DNA from 2 places in the Streptomyces sirii genome. Region 2 is predicted to be linked to the other one. Evidence: riboswitches for the same ligand, from Rfam matches in the RefSeq annotation. Region 2 holds a riboswitch; the other holds the start of a gene.
The links. A riboswitch is a leader RNA that binds a small molecule or an ion and turns the genes downstream of it on or off. The one in region 2 is predicted to bind thiamine pyrophosphate.
Positions count from the first base shown of each region.

Region 1: linked by a shared signal. The riboswitch ahead of thiC (phosphomethylpyrimidine synthase ThiC) and the one ahead of WAB15_RS29325 (thiamine ABC transporter substrate binding subunit) in region 2 are both predicted to bind thiamine pyrophosphate.

Region 1 covers NZ_CP147982.1:4,775,265-4,779,783, forward strand. Annotated here, with positions in the region: gene WAB15_RS21430 (IclR family transcriptional regulator) at 1-134, shown strand, start outside; gene WAB15_RS21435 (SsgA family sporulation/cell division regulator) at 239-661, shown strand; gene WAB15_RS21440 (YibE/F family protein) at 763-2,172, opposite strand; TPP riboswitch at 2,220-2,376, shown strand; gene thiC (phosphomethylpyrimidine synthase ThiC) at 2,370-4,151, shown strand; gene WAB15_RS21450 (hypothetical protein) at 4,377-4,519, shown strand, end outside.
Region 2 covers NZ_CP147982.1:6,477,272-6,481,790, reverse strand. Annotated here, with positions in the region: gene WAB15_RS29330 (ABC transporter permease) at 1-1,723, opposite strand, end outside; gene WAB15_RS29325 (thiamine ABC transporter substrate binding subunit) at 1,699-2,769, opposite strand; TPP riboswitch at 2,875-2,995, opposite strand; gene rlmN (23S rRNA (adenine(2503)-C(2))-methyltransferase RlmN) at 3,029-4,135, opposite strand; gene WAB15_RS29315 (TetR/AcrR family transcriptional regulator) at 4,176-4,519, opposite strand, start outside.

The sequences.
Region 1 (4,519 bases), 1.7 Mb from region 2:
TCGGCGCGGTCGCCGCGTCGTTGGCCGTGTCACTTCCCGCCAACGAACTGCACCGATTGCGGTCCGTTACGGATCGACTACGAAAAATGGCGGAGGCGACACTAACGACACTCGCCTTCTCTATCAGTATCTGAAAACTCACTCCTTGTGATCTGCCTGCACGTGGCCGACGATGGCGGCAATAGGGCTACGGGGGATGTTTCCCGGCCATCTCCGATCAAGTGCGGGGCAGTGGTTGATGACCGACACAGTTCAGGCAGAAGTGATCATGAGCTTCGTCGTCTCCGATGAGCTCGCGTTCCGGATTCCGGTGGAGCTGGACTTCGACAGCGCCGATCCCTACGCCGTCCGCCTCACCTTCGACCTGCCCGGTGATGCGCCCGTCACCTGGGCCTTCGGGCGTGAGCTGCTGCTGGACGGCCTGAGCCGGCCGTCCGGTGAGGGCGATGTGCGGATCGAACCGGCCTCGCCCGAGCATCTCAGCGACGTCTTCATCAGCCTCCAAGTAGGCGCCGAGCGCGCCCTGTTCCGGGTGAGCGCGGCGCCGCTGGTCGCCTTCCTGGACCGTACGGACCGGCTCGTGCCGCTCGGCAAGGAAGAGGTCTGCGACACGTTGGAGGCCGTGCTGGACCGGATCCTCACGGAGGCGCCCGCCGGCTGACCCCGGCCCCGCCCCCGTCCGCACCGGCGCCACACCGGGCCCGCCGGTCAATTCACTTGCCCGTGCGCCCTCCTGGGCTCGTGCGCGGCATGCCTATACCGCTACCGCTTGCGTCGCCTGCCATGCCCTCCGCGTCGTCCCGACCGGCCGCGCGACGCAGCGTCGGCACCCCCTGCAGCCGAACTCACCGCCCGCGAAGCCGCTGTCCCTGGCGCGCCCCGGGTGCCGTCGCTCGTGCGGTCCGCCGAGACAACGAGCGCCGCCAGAAGTGTCGTGAGCGGGACCGAGGCGACCAGGCCGATGCTGCCGACCAGCGTGCGGACGATCTCTTCCGCCACCACCTCGCTCGTGGTGACCGTACCGACGCTGCTCTGTGCAATCGAGAACAGCAAAAGCAGCGGCAGCGCGGCACCCGCGTAGGCCAGGACGAGGGTGTTGACGACGGACGCGATGTGATCGCGGCCGATCCGCATCGCCGCGCTGTAGAGCTTGCGCCGGCCCGCCGTCGGGTCCGCCTCCTTCAGCTCCCACACCGCTGCGGTCTGGGTCACCGTCACATCGTCGAGCACACCCAGCGACCCGATGATGATCCCCGCCAGGAGCAGACCGCGGATCTCGATGTTCGGGTAGAGCCCGTGCACCAGCCCGGTCGTGTCGTCCGTATTGCCCGTCAGCAGCGCCCAGCCGATGAATACCGAACCGAGCAGCCCGATCAGCAGCAGCGAGGCGAGGGTGCCGAGTACGGCCACGGAGGTACGGGCGGTCAACCCATGGCACAGGTAGAGGGCGATCAGCATGATCGCGGAGCCCCCCACCACGGCCACCACCAGCGGATTGGAGCCCTGCAGGATCGCCGGGAGGATGAACAGCGTCAGCACGACGAAGCTGGCCGCCAGTGCGACCAGCGCGAGTACTCCGCGCAGCCGGCCGACGACCACGACGGCGACGGCGAAGATCCCTGCCAGCACCCACATCGGCAGAGACCGGTCGACATCGGTGACCGAGTACTGCAGTTCCCGGGGCGCCTTGGGGGAGTACGACACCACCACGTCCTGCCCGGTGGTGTAGTGCCGCAGGGCGTCCGGCGTCACCACCGTCTGGAAGGTGCGCCCGGTGTTCTCGCCCGTGGTGACCTTGATGGTCGCCTGCTGGCAGGGTTTGTCCGATGCCGCTCCCCCGGCTGGTGGCTGTCCCGTCTGCGACGGTGGCTGAGGCCCCTGCTCGGCATGGACATCCGCGCAGTTCACCTCCACCACCTTGATCACTCTGGCCCGCTCGGTGGGCTGGTCGAAACCGACGCCGGACGGTTTGTGCCCCGGGGCGCCGCCCGGCCAGAGCACGACCAGGCCGACCGCGACCGCGGTGGCGAACGGGATCAGCACCGCAGCGATGACCTTGCGCAGATGCCGCGAGACGGGTGCGGCAGGGCCGTGGCCATGACTGTGCGAGTGCGCGGCCGGATGGTGGTGGGGTTCGTGAGGGCTCACCCGCAGATCATTGCAACAACTCATGGGGCCCCCTGTTCACCCCGCTACGTCGGCCGCTACCGTGGTGCCACCTTTGCAATCGCGGGAGCTCGGAGCACCGGGCTGAGAGGGCGCTGACCTTCGTCCCAGTGATGTTTCACGTGAAACGTCGATGGACGGAAGCCGCTGCGTCGACCGCCGAACCTGTTACCGGGTAATGCCGGCGTAGGGAGTTGGGTCTCATGACCTTGCAGGATGCACGCACGCCCGAAAACGGTGCCGGCAGTGAGCCGCAGATCGGCTGGCACAAGGGCTATGTCTCCGGATCGCGCCCGGATCTTCGGGTCCCGGTCCGGCGGGTGCACCTCACCAACGGCAAGCACGTGACGCTCTACGACACGTCCGGGCCGTACACCGACCCCAACATCGAAACCGATGTCCGTCGTGGCCTCGCGCCGCTGCGGGAGAACTGGGTCATCGCGCGCGGCGACACCGAGGAGTACGCGGGCCGCCCTATGCGGCCGGAGGACGACGGCCTCAAGCACACCTCACCGCGCGGTGGCCTCAAGAACCTGGACGCGGTCTTCCCCGGTCGCCCGCGCCAGCCGCGCCGTGGCCGCAACGGCGCCGCGGTCACCCAGCTCGCATACGCCCGGCGCGGCGAGATCACCGCGGAGATGGAGTACGTCGCCCTCCGCGAGAACGTCACGCCCGAGTTCGTGCGGGACGAGATCGCGGCCGGCCGTGCCGTACTGCCGTCCAACGTCAACCACCCGGAGATCGAGCCGATGATCATCGGCAAGAACTTCCTGGTGAAGGTGAACGCCAACATCGGCAACTCGGCGGTCACCTCCTCCATCGAGGAGGAGGTGGAGAAGATGACCTGGGCGACCCGCTGGGGCGCCGACACGGTCATGGATCTGTCCACCGGACGCAACATCCACACCACCCGCGAGTGGGTGCTGCGCAACTCCCCCGTCCCGATCGGCACCGTCCCCCTGTACCAGGCGCTGGAGAAGGTCGACGGCAAGGCCGAGGAGCTGACCTGGGAGATCTACAAGGACACCGTCATCGAGCAGGCCGAGCAGGGCGTCGACTACATGACGGTGCACGCCGGTGTGCTGCTCCGCTACGTCCCGCTCACCGCCCGCCGCAAGACCGGCATCGTCTCCCGAGGCGGCTCGATCATGGCCGCCTGGTGCCTCGCGCACCATCAGGAGTCGTTCCTGTACACGCACTTCGAGGAGCTCTGCGAGATCCTCGCCTCGTACGACGTCACCTACTCGCTGGGTGACGGGCTGCGCCCCGGCTCGATCGCGGACGCCAACGACGAGGCGCAGTTCGCCGAGCTGCGGACGCTCGGCGAGCTGAACACCATCGCCAAGCGGCACGGTGTGCAGACCATGATCGAGGGCCCGGGCCATGTCCCGATGCACAAGATCAAGGAGAACATCGACCTCCAGCAGGAAATCTGCGAAGAGGCGCCGTTCTACACGCTCGGCCCGCTGACCACCGACATCGCGCCCGCCTACGACCACATCACGTCCGGCATCGGCGCGGCGATGATCGCCTGGTGGGGCACCGCGATGCTCTGCTACGTCACGCCCAAGGAGCACCTGGGCCTGCCCGACCGCGACGACGTCAAGACCGGCGTCATCACGTACAAGATCGCGGCCCATGCGGCGGACCTGGCCAAGGGCCACCCGGGAGCCCAGGAATGGGATGACGCGCTCTCCGACGCCCGCTTCGAGTTCCGCTGGGAGGACCAGTTCAACCTGGCCCTCGATCCGGACACGGCACGCGCGTTCCACGACGCGACGCTGCCCGCGGAGCCGGCGAAGACGGCTCACTTCTGCTCGATGTGCGGCCCGAAGTTCTGCTCGATGAAGATCAGCAGAAGCATCACCGAGCAGTTCGGCGGCGACGCGGACGCGACGCCGGAGGAGGTCGAGGCGGGAATGCTGGAGAAGTCCAAGGAGTTCGCGGCTGCGGGCAACCGCGTGTATCTGCCGCTGGCGGACTGACTGCCGCGTCTGCGAGTAACGGCGGAGGCCCAGTCGGGGCCCCGCCGTTACCGGTGCGCTGAAAGGTCAACACCGGTCTGGTCGCCGCGCGGCGTGCGAAGACTTCTACGCCGGGCAGGGCTGCCTGCGGACATCGATCTCGACGATCCTGTATGCGTCAACTGGTTGGCGGATCGCACGTGTTGGCCCGATCGCCCGTGGCGACGACGTGCTGCGGGCGTGGGGATGGCTCTGGGACTTCTCGCGTCCGCCGCGGTGTTGTTCCACGTGGGTGCGAAGGACGCGTTCGGCGCCCTGGCGTACGGCGGGCGCATCGTGGGGGTCGTCTTCATCGCTGCGGCGCTGGTGGAAATGGTCGCGGTCCTGGC
Region 2 (4,519 bases):
ACTCCCCGGAATGATCGGTTCGCGCGCGCTCCAGGACCAGCAAGGCGCCGGCGCACACCACCATCAAGATGGTCGACAGGGCCATCGCCTGCCCGTAGTTGAGCTCTCCCGCGCGCCCCAGCAGCCGTGCCACGGCCACCGGGAGCGTCGGCTGGTCCGGCCGTGCGATGAAGACCGTCGCGCCGAACTCACCGAGCGACACGGCGAAGGCGAAGCCCGCGGCGATCAGCAGCGCCCGCCGCACCATCGGCAGATCGACCTCGCGCCACACCCGCCACGGCGAGGCGCCGAGCACGGCCGCCGCCTCCCGCAGCCGCCCGTCGACGGCCCGCAGGACGGGCAGCATGGTGCGGACCACGAACGGCACCCCCACCAGCGCCTGGGCGAGCGGGACCAGCCACCACGAGGCGCGCAGGTCCAGCGGTGGTTCATCGAGGGTGATCAGAAATCCGAAGCCGACGGTGACCGCGGAGACGCCGAGGGGCAGCATCAGCAGCGCGTCGAAACCGCGGACGAACCTGCTTGCCATGGGGATCCGCCCGGACGGGCCCCGGCTCAGCCCCGGGAGGGTCAGCGCGGCGGCCGCCAGCCCGCCCACCACCAGGGCGATGCCGGTGGCGGCCGCCCCGTAGGCGAGGGAGTTCCACAGGGCCTCCAAGGGGGCGACGACGAAGGTGCCGTCACCGGCCCCGGCGGAGCGCAGCGACTCGTAGAAGACCGCTCCGTAGCCGTCGGGCCCGGCGAACGACCGCTCCACGAGCACGACCAGCGGGGTGATCAGCAGGACGGCGATGACCAGGAGCGTCGCCCACAGCAGCGCCCACTGGCCGCGACCGCGCGGCCGGTGCGCGGTCTGCGAGGCGGCGACGAGCCGGAGGGTGGACTCCCTGCGGCGCACGGTCCAGGCGTGCAGCGCCAGCACTCCCAGCACCGCCGCGAACTGGATCATGGTGAGGACGGCGGCGGTCGGCAGGTCCAGGAAGTCCGCGGTCTGCCGGTAGATCTCCACCTCCAGCGTCGAGAAGGTGGGGCCGCCGAGAATCTGCACCACCCCGAAGGAGGTGAAGGTGAAGAGAAAGACCATCAGGGCGGCGGCCGCGACGGCCGGTCCCAGCGCGGGCAGCGTCACCCGCCGCCAGGCCGCGAACCGTCCGGCCCCCAGCACCCGCGCCGCCTCTTCCTGGCGCGGATCGAGCTGCCCCCAGAGCCCGCCGACGGTCCGGACGACCACGGCGTAGTTGAAGAAGACGTGCGCCAGCAGAATCGCCCAGACCGAGCTGTCCAGGCGCAGCCCCCACAGGTCGTCCAGCAGCCCGCCCCGCCCGACCAGCGCCAGGAATGCCGAGCCGACGACGACGGTCGGCAGCACGAACGGCACCGCCACCACCGCCCGCAGCAACCGCTTGCCGGGGAAGTCGAAGCGCGCGAAGACATACGCGCCGGGCAGCGCGATCAGCAGCGTCAGCCCGGTCGAGGCGGCCGCCTGCCAGAGGGTGAACCACAGCACGTGCACGACATCCGGGTCGCTCAGCACGGCCCCGAACCGGCCCAGCTGCCACTGCCCGCCGTCCTTGAGTCCGCGCCCGACGATCGCCACGACCGGGTAGGCGAAGAACAGCGCGAAGAAGGCGAGCGGCACGGCCATCAGGCCGAGCCGCACCGCCGTTCCCCGCGCGGGCCGTCTGCTCCGGGCGCCGGCTACTTCAGAACGAGTGAGGACCACTGCTTGATCCACTGTTCGCGGTTCTCGGCGATCGCGTCCGGGGCCAGCGTCGCCGGCTTGTCGATCTTCGCACCGTACGTCGTGAACAGCTCCGGCAGCTTGGCGTCCTTGCGCGCCGGGTTGACGAACATCTGCAGCGGCACGTCCTCCTGGAACTTCTTGCTCAGCAGGAAGTCCAGCAGCGCCTTGCCGCCCTTCTCGTTCTTCGCGCCCTTGAGGAGGCCGCCGAACTCGATCTGGCGGAAGCAGGTGCCGGTCGCGACGCCGGTCGGTGCCTGCTTGGGCGCCGGCTTCTTGCCGAGCACCTCGACGGGCGGGCTGGAGGCGTAGGAGACCACCAGCGGCTTGTCGCCCTTGCCCTTGCCGGCCCCGGAGCCCGAGAACCGCTCGTTGTAGGCCTGCTCCCAGCCGTCGACGACCTCGACGTCGTTCGCCTTGAGCTTCTTCCAGTAGTCCTGCCAGCCGTCCTTGCCGTAGGTGGCGACGGTGGCGAGCTGGAAGGCGAGCCCCGGGGAGGAGGTCGCGGCGTTCTCGGTGACGAGCAGCCCCTTGTACCGGGGCTTGAGCAGATCGTCGAAGGTCTTCGGCGGCGCGATCTTGTGCTGGTCGAAGTAGGCCCGGTCGTAGTTGACGCAGATGTCGCCGTAGTCGAGCGGGGTGACGCGGTGCTTGCCCTTGTCGAGCTGCAGCGCGGCCGGGACGCTGTCCAGCCCCTTGGCCTCGTACGGGCTGAAGAGGTCCGCGTTCAGACCGCGCGAGAGCAGGGTGTTGTCGATGCCGAAGAACACATCGCCCTGGGGATTGTCCTTGGAGAGGATCGCCTGGTTGACGGCCTTGCCGGCGTCGCCGCCCTTGAGGAGCGTGACCTTGTAGCCGCTCTCCTTCTCGAAGGCGTCGAGCAGGGGCTTGGGGAACGAGTCGTGGCTGACGAGCGTGACGGTCTTGGCGTCCGCGCCGTCACCGTCCGAGGTGCCGCACGCGGCGAGCGCGGTCATGCCGAGTGCGGCGGCGAGCGCGCTCGCGGTGATCCTTCTGGTGGTGCTCACTGATTTCCTCCTGGCTGGCCAGGAAGAGACGCGGCCCCGCCCGGTGTCCGCGGCTCACGGCGTCCGAAGACGCACGAAAGGGAACATCCGGGCAGGGCGCAACAGCATGAGTGACGACCGAACTTCCTACCCGGAATGACCCGGGCGAGGTTCAAGGGTCTGCGGGCGCCGTAGGACTACGACGCTTCCGCACTCTCAGCGCTGTGGCGCTCCCCTGTCGGAATGTGCATTTGTTCGACGACACCGTACCAGCGGGCGTTCAGCGCTCCGAGGCCGCGAGCTGCCCGCAGGCCCCGTCGATCTCCTGACCGCGGGTGTCGCGGACGGTCACCGGCACGCCGTGCGCCTCGATGGCCTGGACGAACGCCCGCTCGTCCTCGGGGCGCGAGGCGGTCCACTTCGAGCCGGGCGTCGGGTTCAGCGGAATCAGGTTCACATGGACCCGCTTGCCCTTGAGCAGCCGTCCCAGCAGGTCACCGCGCCAGGCCTGGTCGTTGATGTCCCGGATCAGGGCGTACTCGATCGAGATCCGCCGCCCGGACTTCTCCGCGTACTCCCAGGCCGCGTCCAGCACCTCACGCACCTTCCAGCGCGTGTTGACGGGGACGAGCGTGTCGCGCAGCTCGTCGTCCGGCGCGTGCAGCGACACCGCGAGCCGGCACTTGAAGCCCTCGTCGGCGAACCGCAGCATCGCCGGGACCAGACCGACCGTGGAGACCGTGATCCCGCGCTGGGACAGGCCCAGGCCGTCCGGCTCGGGGTCGGTCAGCCGCCGGATGGCGCCGACCACCCGGTTGTAGTTGGCGAGCGGCTCCCCCATCCCCATGAAGACGATGTTGGACAGCCGCGCCGGTCCGCCCGGCACCTCGCCGTCGCGCAGCGCGCGCATCCCGTCCACGATCTGGTGCACGATCTCGGCGGTGGACAGGTTGCGGTCCAGCCCCGCCTGCCCCGTGGCGCAGAACGGGCAGTTCATACCGCAACCGGCCTGCGAGGAGATGCACATGGTGACCCGGTCCGGGTAGCGCATCAGCACCGACTCGACGAGCGTGCCGTCGTGCAGCTTCCACAGGGTCTTGCGGGTGGTGTCGTTGTCGCACGAGATGTGCCGCACGACGTTCATCAGGTCCGGCAGCAGCTCGCTCGCCAACTTCTCGCGCGCCGCCGCCGGGATGTCGGTCCACTGCGCCGGGTCGTGCGCGTAACGGGCGAAGTAGTGCTGCGACAGCTGCTTGGCGCGAAAAGGCTTCTCACCGATCGCGGCCACCGCTTCACGGCGCTCGACGGGACTGAGATCGGCAAGGTGCCGAGGAGGCTTCTTGGCCCCGCGCGGCGCGACGAAAGTGAGTTCTCCGGGTGCAGGCATGGTGGGTCCAGTGTCGCAGATCGTCCAGGTGGGCCAGGCACTAGCCGGTGTGGGACAGGTCCTGCAGGTGAGCGGCCAGTACCTGGCGGCACCGCTGCGCGCCCAGGATGTCGGGGTGGTGTACGGCGCTGAGGGAGAGGCCGTCCAGGAGGGACGCCAGGCGCTCGGTCTCGAGGTCGACGTCGCATCCGGGGCGCAGGGTGCCGGACTCGTCGAGCCGGGTGAGGACGCGGTGCGTCAGCCTTCTGGTGCCGGCGGCGGCCTGGTGCGCGAGTTCCTGGAAGGCCGGATGGGTGCGGGCCGCGGCGTTGAAGTCGAGGAAGACGGTGACCTCCGCGCGGCGGCGTTCGTCGAGCGGCAGCAGCTCGGCCAGGAGGTCGGTCA